DNA from 3 places in the Pseudomonas sp. RT6P73 genome. Region 1 is predicted to be linked to each of the others. Evidence: predicted binding sites of a transcription regulator. Region 1 holds the regulator's gene; each other region holds the start of a gene.
What was found. The regulator FliA, encoded in region 1, starts transcription of late flagellar genes. The targets are predictions, from matches to a motif close to CTAAAGTTTNNNNNNNNNNNGCCGNTAA.

Region 1 (5,572 bases):
GTGTTCCGAACATGGAACTCGAGGATGAGCTGCGCAAGACCCAGTCGCGGATCGTCACCGCCCAGGCCGAGTTGAGCCTGCGTGGCGAAGGCGAAACCGAAGGCGACAATACCACCAATCGCCAGTTGTTCGCCGGCCTGCCATTGACCGCCGCCGAGCCGTTGATCGAGCCGACGTATGCCGAACCTCGTCGCTCCGCTGCAGCCCCGGCACCCGCCGCTGGCGGCGTGGACCCAAGGGCATTTGACTCGATGCGTTTCGAGCTCAACAGCCTGCGCGAACTGATGGAAGTGCAACTCGGCTCCCTGGCCTGGAATCAGCTGCAAGGCAGCCGCCCGGCCCAGGCCAACCTCTGGCGTCGCCTGCAACGCATCGGCCTGTCCGGCCCGTTGTCCCGCGACTTGCTGGCGATGATTACCGACATTGAAGAACCCCGTCAGGCCTGGCGCATGTTGCTGGCGCACCTGGCGCGGATGATCGTTACACCGGAAGTCGAGCCACTGGAAGAGGGCGGCGTGATTGCTATGGTCGGCCCTGCCGGCATGGGCAAGACCACCACCCTGGCCAAGCTCGCGGCCCGCTACGTGCTTAAATATGGCGCGCAAAACATCGCGCTGGTGAGCATGGACAGCTACCGTATCGGTGCTCAGGAGCAATTGAAGACCCTGGGCCGGATCCTCAACGTGTCGGTAACTCACGTCGATCCGGGGCAATCGCTGGTGCAGGCGCTGGATCCCTTGCTGCGCAAACGCGTGGTGCTGATCGATACCGCGGGCCTTCAGGCCAGCGATCCGGCACTTCGCATGCAGCTCGAAAGCCTGGCCGGACGTGGCATCAAGTCAAAAAATTATCTGGTGTTGGCAACCACCAGCCAGAAACAGGTTCTAACTGCCGCTTATCACAGTTACAAGCGCTGCGGGCTCGCTGGCTGCATCCTGACTAAACTGGATGAAACGGCAAGCCTGGGCGAAGTATTAAGCTTGGCGATCAGTCATGAATTGCCGGTGGCCTATCTGACCGATGGCCCGCGGATTCCGGATGATTTGCATCTGCCGCGTCGTCATCAGTTGGTCAGTCGCGCCGTAAGCGTGCAAATGCAAGAAGAACCCAGCGAAGAAGCCATGGCTGACATGTTCGCTGATATTTACCACAGCCCGACCAAGCAGGTTGGCTGAGGTACTAATGAACAGTTTTTGTACCTACATCGATGGTCTGCCATGCATTGTTCAGTTCATGAACGCGCAGCCAGTAATGTGGCCTCCGTCTATGCAAGACAAGGTAAAGAAATAACATGGGCAGCATGCATCCCGTACAGGTGATCGCGGTGACCGGCGGCAAAGGTGGCGTCGGGAAGACTAACGTGTCAGTGAACTTGTCCCTGGCTCTAGCTGAACTCGGCCGGCGCGTCATGCTGCTGGACGCCGATCTGGGGCTGGCGAACGTCGACGTCCTGTTGGGGCTGACACCCAAACGTACCCTGGCCGACGTGATCGAAGGCCGCTGTGAGCTGCGCGACGTTCTGTTGCAGGGGCCCGGCGGTATTCGCATCGTCCCGGCCGCGTCCGGCACGCAGAGCATGGTTCATCTGAGCCCGGCTCAACACGCCGGCCTGATCCAGGCGTTCAGCGATATCGGCGACAACCTTGACGTATTGGTGATCGACACCGCTGCGGGTATTGGTGACTCGGTAGTCAGTTTCGTTCGCGCAGCGCAAGAAGTCTTGCTGGTGGTGTGCGACGAGCCGACCTCGATCACGGATGCCTACGCGCTGATCAAACTGCTGAACCGCGACTACGGCATGAACCGCTTCCGCGTCCTGGCGAACATGGCCCAGAGCCCGCAGGAAGGTCGCAACCTGTTCGCCAAGTTGACCAAGGTCACTGATCGCTTCCTCGACGTCGCCCTACAATACGTCGGTGCGGTGCCTTACGACGAAAGCGTGCGCAAGGCCGTGCAGAAGCAGCGTGCAGTCTACGAAGCGTTCCCGCGTTCCAAGTGCGCCCTGGCGTTCAAGGCGATCGCGCAGAAGGTCGACACTTGGCCGCTGCCTGCCAACCCGCGTGGGCACCTGGAGTTTTTCGTCGAGCGCCTCGTGCAACAGACCGCAGGACCCGTCCTATGACAGCCAGTGGCTACAACCTCTACAAGAAGTCGGCACGTGACGCGCAGTACGAGCTGATCGAGCGTTACGCGCCACTGGTCAAACGCATTGCTTACCACTTGCTGGCCCGTCTGCCAGCCAGTGTTCAGGTTGAAGACCTGATCCAGGCCGGGATGATCGGCCTGCTTGAAGTATCGACCAAATATGACGCCAGCAAAGGCGCGAGTTTCGAGACGTACGCGGGCATTCGAATCCGTGGCGCGATGCTCGATGAAGTACGCAAGGGGGACTGGGCGCCACGTTCGGTTCACCGCAATACCCGTATGGTCAGCGACGCAATTCGCTCGATTGAAGCTAAAACCGGTCGTGACGCTAAAGATCATGAGGTTGCGGCCGAACTCCAATTGAGTCTCGACGATTATTACGGGATTTTGAACGACACCCTGGGCAGCCGGTTATTCAGTTTCGACGATCTGTTGCAGGACGGCGAACACGAAGGGCTGCACGAGGATGGCGCGAGTGCTCATCTCGAGCCGTCACGCGATCTGGAAGATGAACGCTTCCAGGCAGCGCTGGCGGACGCGATTGCCAATTTGCCGGAGCGTGAGCGACTGGTGTTGGCGCTGTACTACGACGAAGAGCTGAACCTCAAGGAAATCGGTGAGGTCCTGGGGGTCAGCGAATCTCGGGTCAGCCAGTTACACAGCCAGTGCGCGGCCCGTTTGCGGGGGCGTTTGGGGGAGTGGCGAGCGCGCTGAAGGCAGTGTGGGGACACTGCGAACGAGGCCGGTGTGGTGTTGAACTGCACCGGTCGCGATCTGTTGTGCTCCAGACAGTCATCGAGTGCATTGCCGGATTGATTGAAATGGCGCGTCCAGGTGCTGGGCGCGTTTAAGACTGCTTGGAGGTCGAATTGGACAAGAACATGAAAATCCTCATCGTTGATGACTTCTCAACGATGCGGCGGATCATAAAAAACCTGTTGCGTGACCTTGGGTTCACCAACACGGTCGAGGCCGACGATGGCACTACTGCCATTCCGGTTCTCAACAGCGGGAGCATCGACTTTCTGGTAACGGACTGGAACATGCCTGGCATGACCGGTATCGATCTGCTGCGCCACGTGCGCGCCGATGAAAAGCTCAAACACCTGCCGGTGTTGATGGTGACCGCTGAAGCCAAGCGCGAGCAGATCATCGAAGCGGCCCAGGCCGGTGTTAACGGCTATGTGGTCAAACCCTTCACGGCCCAGGCGTTGAAAGAAAAAATCGAGAAGATTTTCGAACGCATCGGTTGATCCACTGCGCCACGGGGGAGCTATGGAGCATAAAGAATCTTCACTGGGCGATTTTGAATCGACCCTGAAAAAACACGCGGTCGAACTGGTCGAAAGCCTTGAAAAAGGCAGGTTCGGCGACGCTGTGCAACTGATCCATGAGCTCAATCAGACCCGTGACCGCGGCCTGTATCAGGAAGTGGGCAAGCTCACTCGCGAGCTGCATAGCGCGATCGTCAATTTCCAGATTGACCCGAACATGCCGCAAGCCGAGGAAGTGTCCCAGATCACGGACGCCACCGAGCGCCTGGGGTATGTGGTCAAGCTGACCGAGGCCGCTGCCAACCGCACCATGGACTTGGTGGAGAATTCCACGCCGCTGGTCAACAGCCTGAGCGAAGAAGCCCAGGCGTTGAGCACGGATTGGGGGCGGTTCATGCGTCGCGAAGTCGGAGCTGAAGAGTTCCGTGAGCTGGCCCGGCGCGTCGACGGTTTCCTGACGCGCAGCAGCGAAGACAATCGCACGGTGTCGAGCAACCTTAACGACATTTTGCTGGCCCAGGATTACCAGGACCTCACCGGTCAGGTGATCAAACGCGTGACCCAATTGGTCACCGAAGTTGAAAGCAACCTGCTCAAGCTCGTGCTCATGGCCAGTCAGGTAGACCGCTTTGCGGGTATCGAACATGACCGTGATGCGATGCTCGCTGAAAAAGATCCGCAAAAACATCTCTCTCAGGGTGAAGGTCCGCAGATTCATGCCGATAAAAGAGAAGACGTTGTGTCCGGTCAGGACGATGTGGACGATTTGTTATCCAGCCTAGGATTTTAGAGTTTTAGCATTTTAGGTTTTTTAGGTTTTTAGACCTGTAGGAGCACCCCCTTAATGAGCTTCGGCGCCGATGAAGAGATCCTTCAGGATTTCCTGGTTGAGGCCGGCGAGATTCTAGAGCAACTGTCCGAACAGCTGGTCGAGCTTGAAAGCCGCCCGGATGATGCGGATTTGCTCAATGCAATTTTTCGCGGTTTTCACACTGTAAAAGGGGGCGCCGGCTTCCTCCAGCTCAATGAGCTGGTGGAGTGCTGTCACATCGCCGAGAACGTGTTCGACATCCTGCGCAAGGGTGAACGTCGCGTCGACTCGGAACTGATGGACGTGGTTCTCGAAGCGCTGGACGCAGTGAACAGCATGTTCACCGAAGTGCGCGAACGCAGCCCGATTACGGCTGCCACGCCTGAATTGCTGGCGGCACTGGCCCGTCTGGCCGAGCCGCAAACGGCTGATGAAACCGCACCGGTTGCTGAAGTGGTCGAAGCACCAGCTGCTGAAGAATCGGGCGACATCACCGATAACGAATTTGAACAACTGCTGGACTCGCTGAACGCCGTCAAGGCTCAAGCCGAAGCGCCGACAGTTGCTCCAGTGGCTGCCGCCGATTCGGCGGCCGGCGACGAAATCACCGATGCCGAGTTCGAGTCGTTGCTCGATCAACTGCACGGCAAAGGCCAGTTCGCCGTCGACGCAGTGGCAGCGCCTGCTGCACCGGCTGCCCCGAAAGCGGCAGGCGACAGCTCCGACATCACCGACGACGAATTCGAAGCACTGCTCGATCAGCTGCACGGCAAGGGCAACTTTGCTATCGATGCGCTGGAATCGGCCATTGCTGCCGTACCTGCGCCGGCTGGGCCAACCGCTAAAGCGGCCGGCGGCGATCTGATCTCCGATCACGAGTTCGAATCACTGCTCGACGAATTGCACGGTAAAGGCAAGTTCACCGAAGTCGGCACAGGTGCTGCGGTTGCAGCTCCAGCCGCCAAGGTTGCTGCACCGAAACCGGTTGCCAAAGCGCCCGAGCCGAAAGCCGAAGCGCCGAAGCCAGCTGCTGCTGCAGCACCGGCTCCGGCCCGTGCACCGTCCGCTCCACCACCGGAAAAACCGGCCAGTGAAGCCGAGACCACCGTGCGGGTTGATACCGCGCGTCTCGACGAAATCATGAACATGGTCGGCGAACTGGTTCTGGTGCGTAACCGCTTGGTCCGTCTGGGCCTCAACAGCGGCGACGAAGCCATGTCCAAGGCCGTGTCGAACCTCGACGTGGTTACGGCCGACCTGCAAACCGCGGTCATGAAGACCCGGATGCAACCGATCAAGAAAGTCTTCGGGCGCTTCCCGCGCCTGGTTCGCGACCTGGCTC
Region 2 (5,572 bases), 4.8 Mb from region 1:
GCCCGCCAGTGCCGACGAAGCGCTGTTGCTGGAGATCTGGGCCGAGCTGCTGGAGCTGCCGGCCAGCGATATTTCGACCGACGAAAGCTTCTTCAATCTGGGCGGCCATTCAATTTTGTTGTCACGGATGCTGCTGCGATTGCGTGAGGAATTCGGCCGCAGCATCTCGATCAACCGCTTCATTGAATTGCCGACCATTGCGAAGCTGGCGACCCTGGTGCGCGGCTCCGGCACCGAGGAAGTCCTGAGCGCGCAGGCGCTGGCGGATGCCTTCCGCGAGCTGGATATTAAGCCGCTGCCCATCAGCCGCATGGGCGATGTGCACAAGGTGATCGTCACCGGCGCCAACAGTTTTGTCGGTGTGCACATCGTCGAGGCGTTGCTGGCGTGGGGCGTCAGTGAAGTCGCCTGTCTGGTGCGCGATGGCGGCGGGCAATCGGCGGCGGAGCGCTTCGCTCACGCGTTGCGGGAAAACCGTTTGGAGCATCTGGACCTGAGCCGGGTGCAGGTTTACGCGGCAGACATTACGCGCCCGGCATTGGGTCTCGATGCGGACGTTTACGAGCGTCTCGACCGGGAGTTCGGCGCGTTGGTGCACAACGCCGCTAACGTCAATCATGTGCTCGATTATGAGTCGCTGGCGCGGGACAACGTCGAGCCGATTTTCGAATGCCTTCGACTGTGCGAGGGGCGCAGCAAGAAGATCTTCAATTTCGTCTCCACGTTGTCGGCGTCCAGCACGATTGCCGACGATGGCCGGGTGCTGGAGTTGCCCGCCGCGCAGACCCCACCGATCTACATCAAGAACGGCTACAACCTGTCCAAGTGGGTCGGCGAACGGATCCTCGAACGGGCGCGCGAGCTTGGGGTCCGGGTCAATCTTTATCGCCCCGGCAACATCAGTTTCAACAGCCTGACCGGCGTCTGTCAGCCGCATAAAAATCGCTTGATGCTGATGCTCAAGGGCTCGATTCAGCTCGGCCAGGTGCCGGAGTTCGCGCTGAACTTTGATTTGATGCCGGTGGACTTTCTCGCCCGCTTTATCGCCTTCCACGCCAGCCGTTATTCGCCTGAAAAAGCGGTGTTCAACCTGCACAACCCCGAACCTTTGAGCTGGGACGATTACGTCGCGTCATTCCGCGAGGCTGGCCGGGAGTTTTCCATGGTCAGCGTCGCTGACTGGCAGCAGCAACTGGGCCGGGTCGACAGCGACAACGCGCTGTTCGGCGTGCTCGGTTTCTACCTCAACGGCTTCGAAGAAGACATCGGCGACATCTCGATGATCGGCCACGCCAACGCTCAGGCCGGCGTGCGGCAGATGGGCGCGCACTACCCGGAAAAATCCCCGGCGCTGCTGCGTCGCGGCTGCGACTACCTCAAAGAAATCAATTTCATCTGATTCACTCAAACCCAATGGAGCAACACCATGAGCACTCTGCAACCCGATACCCTGATCAAAAACCCTCAAGGCTGCCACGTCGTGTCTTCTGTGGAAGTGCCGGCTGACGCTGCGAAGGTCTGGGCGGTGGTCGGCAACTTTGCCGGCTTCGATCAATTCATTCCGGCGCTGTCGCACATCGAGATGACGGGCGAAGGCGTGTCGTCGCTGCGCAAGAAATTCTTCAAGGACGGCAACCTGGTGGTCGAGCAACTCAACTCCCGGGATGACCAGGCGATGAACATGACGTGGACCACGATTTACAACACGCTGGGCGTGGCCAATCTGTGGGCGGCGATGAGTGTTGAACCGTTTGGCGCGGGCCAGTCGCGGGCGACCTGGACCATCATTGCCGAACCGGCGCAGGGGGGTGATGAGGCATTGCCGGGGTTCAAGGATTTTGTGCAGGGGTTTGCGGATGATGCGATGAATAATGTGTTGAAGCTGTTTGCTTAAGGCTTTGGTTCAGCGGTGACTGGTCTACCGCTTTCGCGGGCAAGCCCGCTCCCACAGTATTCCGGTCGTACACAAATCTTGTGTTCGCCAAAAATCCTGTGGGAGCGGGCTTGCCCGCGATTGACCCATAACGCGATCAGATCTTGAAGCTATCCACCAACTGCTTCAACCGGTTCGCCTGCAACGACAACGCATCACAATCCTTCAACGTTTCATTGAGGTTGGCCACGCTCTGCTGGTTCAGCAGGTTGATCTGGTTGACGTCGACGTTGAGGGTTTCCACCACCGCTGTCTGCTCTTCCGTCGCCGCGGCCACCGACTGGTTCATGCCGTCGATTTCGCCGATGCGCTGGGTCACGCTGACCAGTCGCAGACCTGCCTGGTTTGCCACTTCGACAGTCTCTTCGCTGGAGACCTGACTGGCGTTCATGGTCGTCACTGCTTCGCGAGAACCGATCTGCAGCGAGGTGATCATCTTGTGGATCTCTTCCGCCGACTCCTGCGTGCGATGCGCCAGATTACGTACTTCGTCCGCCACCACCGCAAAACCGCGGCCGGCTTCACCGGCACGCGCCGCTTCGATGGCGGCGTTGAGCGCGAGCAAGTTGGTCTGCTGAGAGATGCCTTTGATCACATCCAGAATGTGCCCGATGTTGTCAGTGCTGGCGTTCAGGGTTTCGATCTGGGTGCAGGACAGGCTGATTTTCTGCGACAGCTCGGTCATGGCCAGAATGGTTTTCTCCACCACCTGACGACCGTCGTCCGCCTGTTCGCTCGCGCCGCTGGCGTGCTGCGAAGCATCGGCGGCATTGCGGGCGATTTCCTGAGTAGCGGCGCCCAGTTGGTTGATCGCCGCCGCCACGCTGTTGGTGCGCGCGCTTTGTTCGTCGGAACCGACGATCGAGGCGTTGGACGATGCCATCACACGCTGCGACAAATCGTGAACCTGACGGGTCGCCGAGGACACTTCGGAAATCGACGCGTGAATCCGCTCCACGAACTGGTTGAACGAACCGCCCAACTCGCCGAACTCGTCTTTGCTTTCCACGGCCAGGCGACGGGTCAGGTCTCCCTCGCCCTGGGCGATGTCCTGCATCGCGCGGCCCATGGTGGTCAGCGGGCGCATCAGCACGTTGATCAGCAGGCTCAGCAGCACTGCGATAACGCTCACGGCGATAAACATTGCGATCAGCGCCGAGGTACGGAATTGGCTCAGTGGCGCGTAGGCCTTGTCCTTGTCGATCGACAGACCGATGTACCACTCGGCATTCGGCAAACCGCTCACCGGGGTGAACGAGAGAATGCGGTCCTGCTTGTTCAGGGTGACGTCCTGATTGCCCTTCTCGATGCGCACGCCGGAGTTTGGATAAATGTCTTTCAGGTTTTTCATCACCTGGTCTTTGTCCGGGCTGACGATCACCTGACCGTCGTCGCTGACCAGGAACGCGTGGCCGATGCCACCGAAGTCCACCGAGTTGATGATCTTCACCAGGGTTTCCAGGCTCAGGTCACCGCCGACCACGCCCAGCAACTCACCGTTCTTTTTCACCGGCATCGCGATGGTCACCACCAAACCACCGACGGCGGCCATATACGGCGGCGTCAGCATGGTTTTGTCGGCAGCCACGGCTTGTTTGTACCAGGGACGCTGACGCGGATCGTAACCGTCTGGCATCTTCGCGTCGGGGCGTTGCGTGAACACGCCAGTGGCTTGGCCAACGTAGGTGAACTGGAAGTTCGAGGTGAAGGCCGGTTGATCAACCAGGCCTGGCAGGTCCGCGTTGGCGCCTTGATGAGCGACGTTCTGCGCGAGGTTTTCCAGCACCAGCACACGGCCGCTCATCCAGTTCTGCACGCTGCTGGCGGTCAGATCGCCGGCTTGCTGGACGGAGGATTCGAGGTTTTGCCGGATGGTGCTTCGCTGCAGATAGTCGTTGTACAAAGTGAACAACGCAAAAGCCAGCACCACGACGCCAGAGGCGGCCAGAAGGATTTTATGGCTGAATTTGAGATTCATTTCATGTGACTTCTTATGCAAAAAGTGGGGATGCGTTCCAGGTGCAACATTCCATGTAACAGCGCAGGCGGCATTCTTCGTCCGCTCTACTTTGGTGCACGCATGTCTCACCAGTCTGTCGGCACGAGTCGTAGAAATCTTAGGGGATTGTATGAAATGCCCGGCATTCCCGCCGAACGGCGTGCTAGAGCGGTTGAATAGCACTTTTGTGACGACGGTTGTTCGACCGGCAGTTGCAAATTCCGTGACCCTTGATGACAATGCGACTAATTATCATTTGTGATGTTCGGGCTGTCGCGTTCATGTACACACCTGGGTTTGCCGTTCAGACGCTTTACCGTAGCCATCACGGTTGGCTCAACGCGTGGCTGCGCGCTCGGCTGGGCAATGCCGCCGATGCGGCAGACCTGGCGCAGGACACCTTCGTGCGCCTGCTGCAAAGAACCGAACGCCTGGAACTCAAGGCACCCCGCGCCTTTTTGCGAACCATCGCCCGTGGCTTGGTCATCGACCATTGGCGCCGTGAGGAAATCGAGCGCGCCTACCTGGAAACCATCGCCCACTTGCCCGAAGCACACACCCCGAGTGCCGAAGCGAGGGCGCTGGTGCTCGAATTGCTGGAAAGCATCGCCCGCATGCTTGAAGGCCTGAAGCCGAAAGTGCGTCAGGCCTTTCTGTTGGCGCAGTGCGAAGGACTTACCCACAGGCAGATTGCCGAGCAGATGGGCTTGTCCCTGCGCTCGGTGGAGCGTTATGTCGCTGATGCGCTGTATCACTGCTATGCCTTGCGGTATGAAGCGTGATGCCTGTGGATAACTCGTCACTTCACCGGCGTGGCGAACCTCGTCAGAAGGTGGTCAAACAGGCCATCAATTGGCTGCTGCGGCTGCGCAACAACGCTGCCAATCCACGGTTGCGCCAGCAATGCGATGTCTGGCGCGCTGAGCATTTTGAACACGAATTGGCGTGGCAGCGGGTTCAGTCTCTGCAAGCCGAGTTGAGCAGGAATCTGCGCGCAGTGCCCGGCGCTCAAGTCGCGTTCAATACGCTGGAAAACAGCGCTCAGGGATTGGGACGACGACAAGCTCTGAAGTTGCTGTCGGGAGCATTGCTGATGGGTTCTGCGGGATGGCTGGGCAAGGATGCGGTGGGTTGGCAGCAGTGGACCGCCGACTTCGCCACCGCCACGGGCGAGCGACGTGGTTTCCAGTTGCCCGACGGCACACGCCTGGAGCTCAACACCGCCAGCGCGGCGGATCTCGATTACACCGCGCAGCAACGGCTGATCAAACTGACGCGTGGCGAGATCATTGTGACCCGCGGCGGGATCGACGAAGCGTCTTCATTTGATCGACCGTTGCGGGTGCACAGTCGTCACGGCGTGTATGAAGGTGTGGGGGCGCGGTTCATCCTGCGTCAGGAGGATGACTGCACACGACTCAGTGTCACCAGCGGCATGGTTGCGATTCATTCACCGCGGGCCGCCGACGGTGAGCCGATCCGGGTGCAGGCCGGGCAGAGTTATTTGATCGATCACCACCAGGCGAAGCTGGCTCCGTCGCTGGATATGGATGCCGGTTCGTGGGTCGACGGCCTGATTGTCACTCGCAACATGCGCCTGGGGGATTTTCTCAATGAAGTCGCACGTTACCGGCACGGTT
Region 3 (5,572 bases), 4.4 Mb from region 1:
GCAGACTGCCGATCGCCAATTGAATGCCGACACTCCAGGTCACGGCGCTGATTTCGGCTTGCGGCATGCTCGCCACCACCGACCACGGGCCGCCTTCAAACGGCACGGCCACGCTGTAGAAGTCTTCGGACTTGTCGCTCCAGAAATCGCCCTTGCCCGGGGTTTTCGCCAGATCGACGATGGCCGGGACTGCCTGATCCAGCGCTTGCACGCCCGCGATCGGCACCAGCCATTTGCGCTGTTCATCGAGCAACGCCAGCGAGCCGGTCTGGCCGATGCGGAAGCGCTTGAGATTCTCGAACTGCGCGTTCTGCGCGTCGGTGTAATCGAATCCTACGAACAGCACGGCAATCACCTTACCGCCGCTGTCACGTACAGGGGTGTACTGCGTCATGTAGGAGCGGTCGAAGAGCAAGGCGCGACCAACGTAGCTCTGCCCCGCCATCAATCGTGCATAGGCCGGATTAGCGTGATCCAGCAAGGTGCCGATGGCCCGGTTGCCATCCTGTTTGGTCAGGGATGTACTGACCCGAACGAAGTCTTCGCCGCTGCGCACAAACACCGTCGCAACGCCCGCGGTCATTTGCTTGAACTCGTCCACTTCCTTGAAGTTGTTGTTCAACACTTCGCTGCCCAAGTGCAGGCCAGGGGTCTGGGTGCCCGCCACGGCAACCGGCTCTTCCGGGTGCACGCTCAGACCCGCGCTGAAGCGTTTCTCGAACAGACCGGCCAAGCGCTGGGTGCTCTCACGCAACGTGCCGTGAAAGGTACTCAACTGATCGGCCAGCAACCGGGCTTCACTGGCCAGGTGCTCTTCGCGGGTGGCGAGGTTGGCGGTGTCCAGCGAACGCAGAGCGAACACGGTGCTGCCAGTGATGACAATCGCCAGTATCACGGCAAGCGCAAGACCAAGCTGTGAGGCGATCCGGGCACGAGGTTGAGACATGACAGCTCCTGGCCAAGTGACCGGATCATCCTGATCACGACGCGCACTCGGCAAAATTCTAATAAGGGAATTACGTCGAACCTGCACGAAGGTTCCACCTGCAGATTTTCGGCGGCAAATCTGAATACTTGAGTAATTAGCCGGGATATGGCGCAAAGCCTCTATTGCACAGGCTCTATCGATTCAGCTCAAGCGCTCGACATCCGGTAAATCCATGGCCCGGACCTCGCCTTGGAGGAAATCGCTGAGCCTGCGCAAACGTTCACCTCCAGGGCGGGTTTTCGGCCAGACGAGGTAATAATGCTCACCGCTGGCCACGGCAGTCGGCCACGGCAAACTCAGACGGCCCTGAGCGACATCCTCCGCCACCATCAGCAAATCCCCCATGGACACGCCGTAGCCCCGCGCCGCAGCAATCATGCCCAGCTCCAGCGTGTCGAACACTTGCCCGCCCTTGAGCGACACCTGATCAGCCAGACCCATGCGTTGCAGCCATGTGCGCCAGTCACGCCGGTCCGGTGCGGGGTGCAGCAGTTCAGTGCTGGCCAGACGCGCGACATCCCACGGTTGATCGTCCATCAGGTTCGGCGCACCGACCGGGATCAACTCTTCCGGGAACAGCAGCGTCGCCTCCCAGTCCGGGGGAAAATTCCCTGTGCTGAGGATGACGGCGCAGTCGAAGGGTTCGTGGTTGAAGTCCACGGTGTCGATGTCCATCCAGGCGCTGGTCAACTGCACTTCATTGCCCGGTTGCAAGTGCCGGAAGCGGCTCAGGCGCGCCAACAGCCAGCGCATGGTCAACGTCGACGGGGCTTTCATGCGCAGGATGTCATCCTCGGCGCGCAAGGTATTGCAGGCGCGTTCAAGCGCGGTAAAACCTTCACGAATGCCGGGCAGGATCAGCCGCGCTGACTCGGTCAGTTGCAGGTTGCGTCCGCTGCGATGAAACAGCCGGCAGGCAAAATGCTCTTCGAGCGTACGAATGTGTCGACTGACCGCGCTTTGGGTGATCGACAGTTCTTCCGCGGCGCGGGTAAACGAGCTATGCCGCGCCGCCGCTTCGAATGCGCGCAGGGCATACAAGGGAGGAAGACGACGGGACATTCGGAAAGCTCCTATAGCGCGGTTTGGCCACGTTAGCAGAAACTTGTCAGCATGAGTCTGACTCATGCCACCCATCCTTTTTATCCCTTTGTGAAAACCCCGCAGAGCGCCGAGAATCGGCTCTCTCCTGTTCTCTCTGATAATCGAGGCGTGATGACCATGCAGCATCCAGCACGTACCGAACTCTGGGCCATCCTGCGGCTGGCGGGGCCGTTGATTGCCTCGCAGTTGGCGCACATGCTGATGGTCCTCACCGACACTTTGATGATGGCGCGCCTGAGTCCGGAAGCGCTGGCCGGTGGCGGCCTGGGCGCGGCGACTTATTCGTTCGTGTCGATTTTCTGCATCGGCGTGATCGCGGCGGTCGGCACCCTGGTGGCGATCCGTCAGGGCGCGGGCGATATCGTTGGCGCCGCGCGACTGACCCAGGCCGGATTGTGGCTGGCGTGGTTGATGGCGTTGGTGGCGGGTCTGCTGCTGTGGAACCTAAAACCGGTGCTGCTGCTGTTCGGCCAGACCGAAACCAACGTCCAGGCGGCCGGGCAGTTTCTGCTGATCCTGCCGTTCGCCCTGCCCGGCTACCTGAGTTTCATGGCTCTGCGCGGTTTCACCAGCGCCATCGGCCGGGCAACGCCGGTGATGGTCATCAGCCTCGGCGGCACCGTGGCCAACTTCCTGCTCAACTATGCGTTGATCACCGGGATGTTCGGCCTGCCGAAAATGGGCCTGGTGGGCATCGGGCTGGTCACGGCGATTGTCGCCAACCTGATGGCCGTGGCGCTGGCGCTGCACATTCGTCGGCATCCGGCTTACGACGCTTATCCGCTGCGTCAGGGTTTGTCGCGGCCTAACCGACAGTATCTGAAAGAACTGTGGCGCCTCGGCCTGCCCATCGGCGGCACCTACGCAGTGGAAGTCGGTTTGTTCGCGTTCGCCGCGCTGTGCATGGGCACCATGGGCAGCACGCAACTGGCGGCGCACCAGATCGCCCTGCAGATTGTTTCGGTGGCGTTCATGATCCCGGCGGGGCTTTCGTACGCGATCACCATGCGCATCGGCCAGCATTACGGCGCCGGGCAGTTGCTCGATGCACGCCTGGCCGGTCGGGTCGGGATCGCCTTTGGCGCCGCGTCGATGCTGGGCTTTGCCATGGTCTTCTGGTTCCTGCCGAATCAGTTGATCGGCTTGTTCCTGGACCACAACGACCCGGCGTTCCAAGACGTCATCAATCTGGCCGTGAGCCTGCTGGCGGTGGCCGCGTGGTTCGAGCTGTTCGACGGTACGCAAACCATCGCCATGGGCTGCATTCGCGGGCTCAAGGACGCCAAGACCACGTTTCTGGTCGGGCTGGGTTGCTATTGGCTGATCGGTGCACCGGCCGCGTGGTGGATGGCCTTCAACTTGAACTGGGGGCCGACGGGCGTCTGGTGGGGATTGGCGTTGGGCTTGGCCTGTGCGGCGGTGAGTTTGACGCTGGCGTTTGAGTGGAAGATGAAGCGGATGATTCGGCGGGAGCCTTCAGTACAGCGTTTCGAAGTCCCTCAGCCAGATTGAGATCCCTGTAGGAGCGAGGCTTGCCCGCGAAGGCGGCGTGTCAGTTAACAAAAATGTCGACTGACACGCCGCCTTCGCGGGCAAGCCTCGCTCCTACAAGGGAGTCGTGTTTAGACCACGACTTCCAGGGCGGGCTGCTGGCTGGAACCGAAGGTCAGATATTCAACCAACTCCGCCAACGGCAACGGCTTGCTGATCAAATACCCCTGCACCTGATCGCAACCAAACCCGCGCAACAAATCCAGTTGCTCCGCCGTCTCCACGCCTTCAGCCACCACTTCAAGATTGAGGTTGTGCGCCAGGTTAATCATGGCGTGCACCAGCTTGCGATTCTCTTCGCGCTCCTCCATGCCGCCGACAAAGCTCTTGTCGACCTTCAGCAAGGCAATCGGCAGGCTGTTGAGGTGCACGAAGGACGAGAACCCGGTGCCAAAGTCATCCAGCGAGAAGCGCACGCCCAGGCGTCCTAGCGCGTCCATGGTCTGCTTCACCAGATCGCTGCGGCGCATGACCGCGGTTTCGGTCAGCTCGAATTCCAGCCATTGCGCCTCGACGCCGCGCTCGGCGATCAGCCGGCTCAGGGTCGACAGCAATTGGCTGTCCTGAAACTGCCGGAACGACAGGTTGATCGCCATGTGCAGCGCCGGCAAACCGCGTTCGCGCAGCGCCTGCATGTCCCGCAGGGCCCGGGAAATCACCCAGTAACCCAGCGGCACGATCAAACCGCTTTGCTCGGCCAGCGGCACGAACTCGCTGGGCGCCAGCAACCCGCGCTCGGCATGCCGCCAGCGCACCAGGGCTTCGAGGCCGACGATCTGGCCGTCCTCAAGGTTCATGCGTGGCTGGTAATGCAACTCCAGCTCGTCACGACGCAAAGCCCGGCGCAACTCGCTTTCGAGGTCGGCCATGCTGCGGGCATTGCGGTTGATGCGTTCGTTGAAGATATGAAATGTGCAGCCCTGAGTGCTCTTGGCTTGCTGCATGGCGATATGCGCATGCCACATCAGCGGGTCGGCGCCAGCCTGGGCCCTGGCGTGGGCGATGCCCAGGCTGGAACCGATCAACAGGCTTTCGCCGTCGACCCAGTAAGGCTCGGCCAGTGCTTCGGTGATGCGTTCGGCCATCCATTCGGCACGCTGGGGCGCGCGGCGGGTGTCAATCAGCAGGGCGAATTCATCGCTGCCCAGCCGCGCCAGTTGATCGCCGGCCTCAAGCTGGCTTTTCAGCCGCGCGACCACTTGCAGGATCAACCGGTCGCCGGCCTGGTGGCCAAGGGCATCGTTGGCGTGACGGAAGTTGTCGAGGTCAAGGTGACCGAGGGCCAGGCCGCGGCCGTCGTTTTCCGCCAGACGCGCGGCCAGCAAGGTCTGGAAACCCTGGCGGTTGGCGATGCCGGTCAGCGGGTCTTGCTCGGCCAGGCGTTGCAGGGTGTTTTCCAGCAAGCCGCGTTCACGCACATGGCGCAGGCAACGGCGCAGCATGCCGGGATCGAGATGATCGCGCACCAGCCAGTCGCTCACACCATCGGGCGGCGTCAGTGGCTCGTGCTCAAGCAGCAACACCGTCGGCAAGCTGCAACGGCCAGGTAGAGGCTGAAGCGCAGGAATCGTCAACAACACCGCGCTGCGGTTGTCATCGAACAGACTGCTGACCGACTCCCAGCTTGGCGCGCTGATGAGCACGGCCGAGCTCCCCATCGGAGCCAGACACTCGCGCAACAACGCTGCCCACGCTGGCTCTTCGGCCAGTAACAGCAAACGCAAGGGTTCGACAGGCGTAGACAAGCTAGCTCCCTAGACTCTGCAAAGATGTAGGCGGCGGGCATTATGCCGCGCCGGTAACCAATGACCAAATGACATCAGTTATCAAACGTGGCTGTGTGTCTGGAATACGAACATTAGCCGCAAATACACCGCGCATCCTGCTTGAAAGTATCAAAACCGGCAATTAGAGATAGCGTATTGCGTC

Region 2: the regulator FliA is predicted to act here: its motif matches at 4,027-4,054, upstream of ACYZT6_RS27975 (methyl-accepting chemotaxis protein).
Region 3: the regulator FliA is predicted to act here: its motif matches at 1,052-1,079, upstream of ACYZT6_RS26310 (methyl-accepting chemotaxis protein).

Annotation. Positions count from the first base shown of each region.
Region 1 is NZ_JBUBUV010000002.1:1,285,291-1,290,862, forward strand. Features, by position in the region: gene flhF (flagellar biosynthesis protein FlhF) at 1-1,175, shown strand, start outside; gene fleN (flagellar synthesis regulator FleN) at 1,292-2,122, shown strand; gene fliA (RNA polymerase sigma factor FliA) at 2,119-2,859, shown strand; gene ACYZT6_RS06345 (chemotaxis response regulator CheY) at 3,027-3,398, shown strand; gene ACYZT6_RS06350 (protein phosphatase CheZ) at 3,421-4,209, shown strand; gene ACYZT6_RS06355 (chemotaxis protein CheA) at 4,264-5,572, shown strand, end outside.
Region 2 is NZ_JBUBUV010000002.1:6,062,513-6,068,084, reverse strand. Features, by position in the region: gene ACYZT6_RS27985 (amino acid adenylation domain-containing protein) at 1-1,399, shown strand, start outside; gene ACYZT6_RS27980 (SRPBCC family protein) at 1,427-1,894, shown strand; gene ACYZT6_RS27975 (methyl-accepting chemotaxis protein) at 2,031-3,911, opposite strand; gene ACYZT6_RS27970 (sigma-70 family RNA polymerase sigma factor) at 4,214-4,714, shown strand; gene ACYZT6_RS27965 (FecR domain-containing protein) at 4,714-5,572, shown strand, end outside.
Region 3 is NZ_JBUBUV010000002.1:5,703,834-5,709,405, forward strand. Features, by position in the region: gene ACYZT6_RS26310 (methyl-accepting chemotaxis protein) at 1-946, opposite strand, end outside; gene ACYZT6_RS26315 (LysR substrate-binding domain-containing protein) at 1,130-2,050, opposite strand; gene ACYZT6_RS26320 (NorM family multidrug efflux MATE transporter) at 2,210-3,604, shown strand; gene ACYZT6_RS26325 (putative bifunctional diguanylate cyclase/phosphodiesterase) at 3,715-5,388, opposite strand.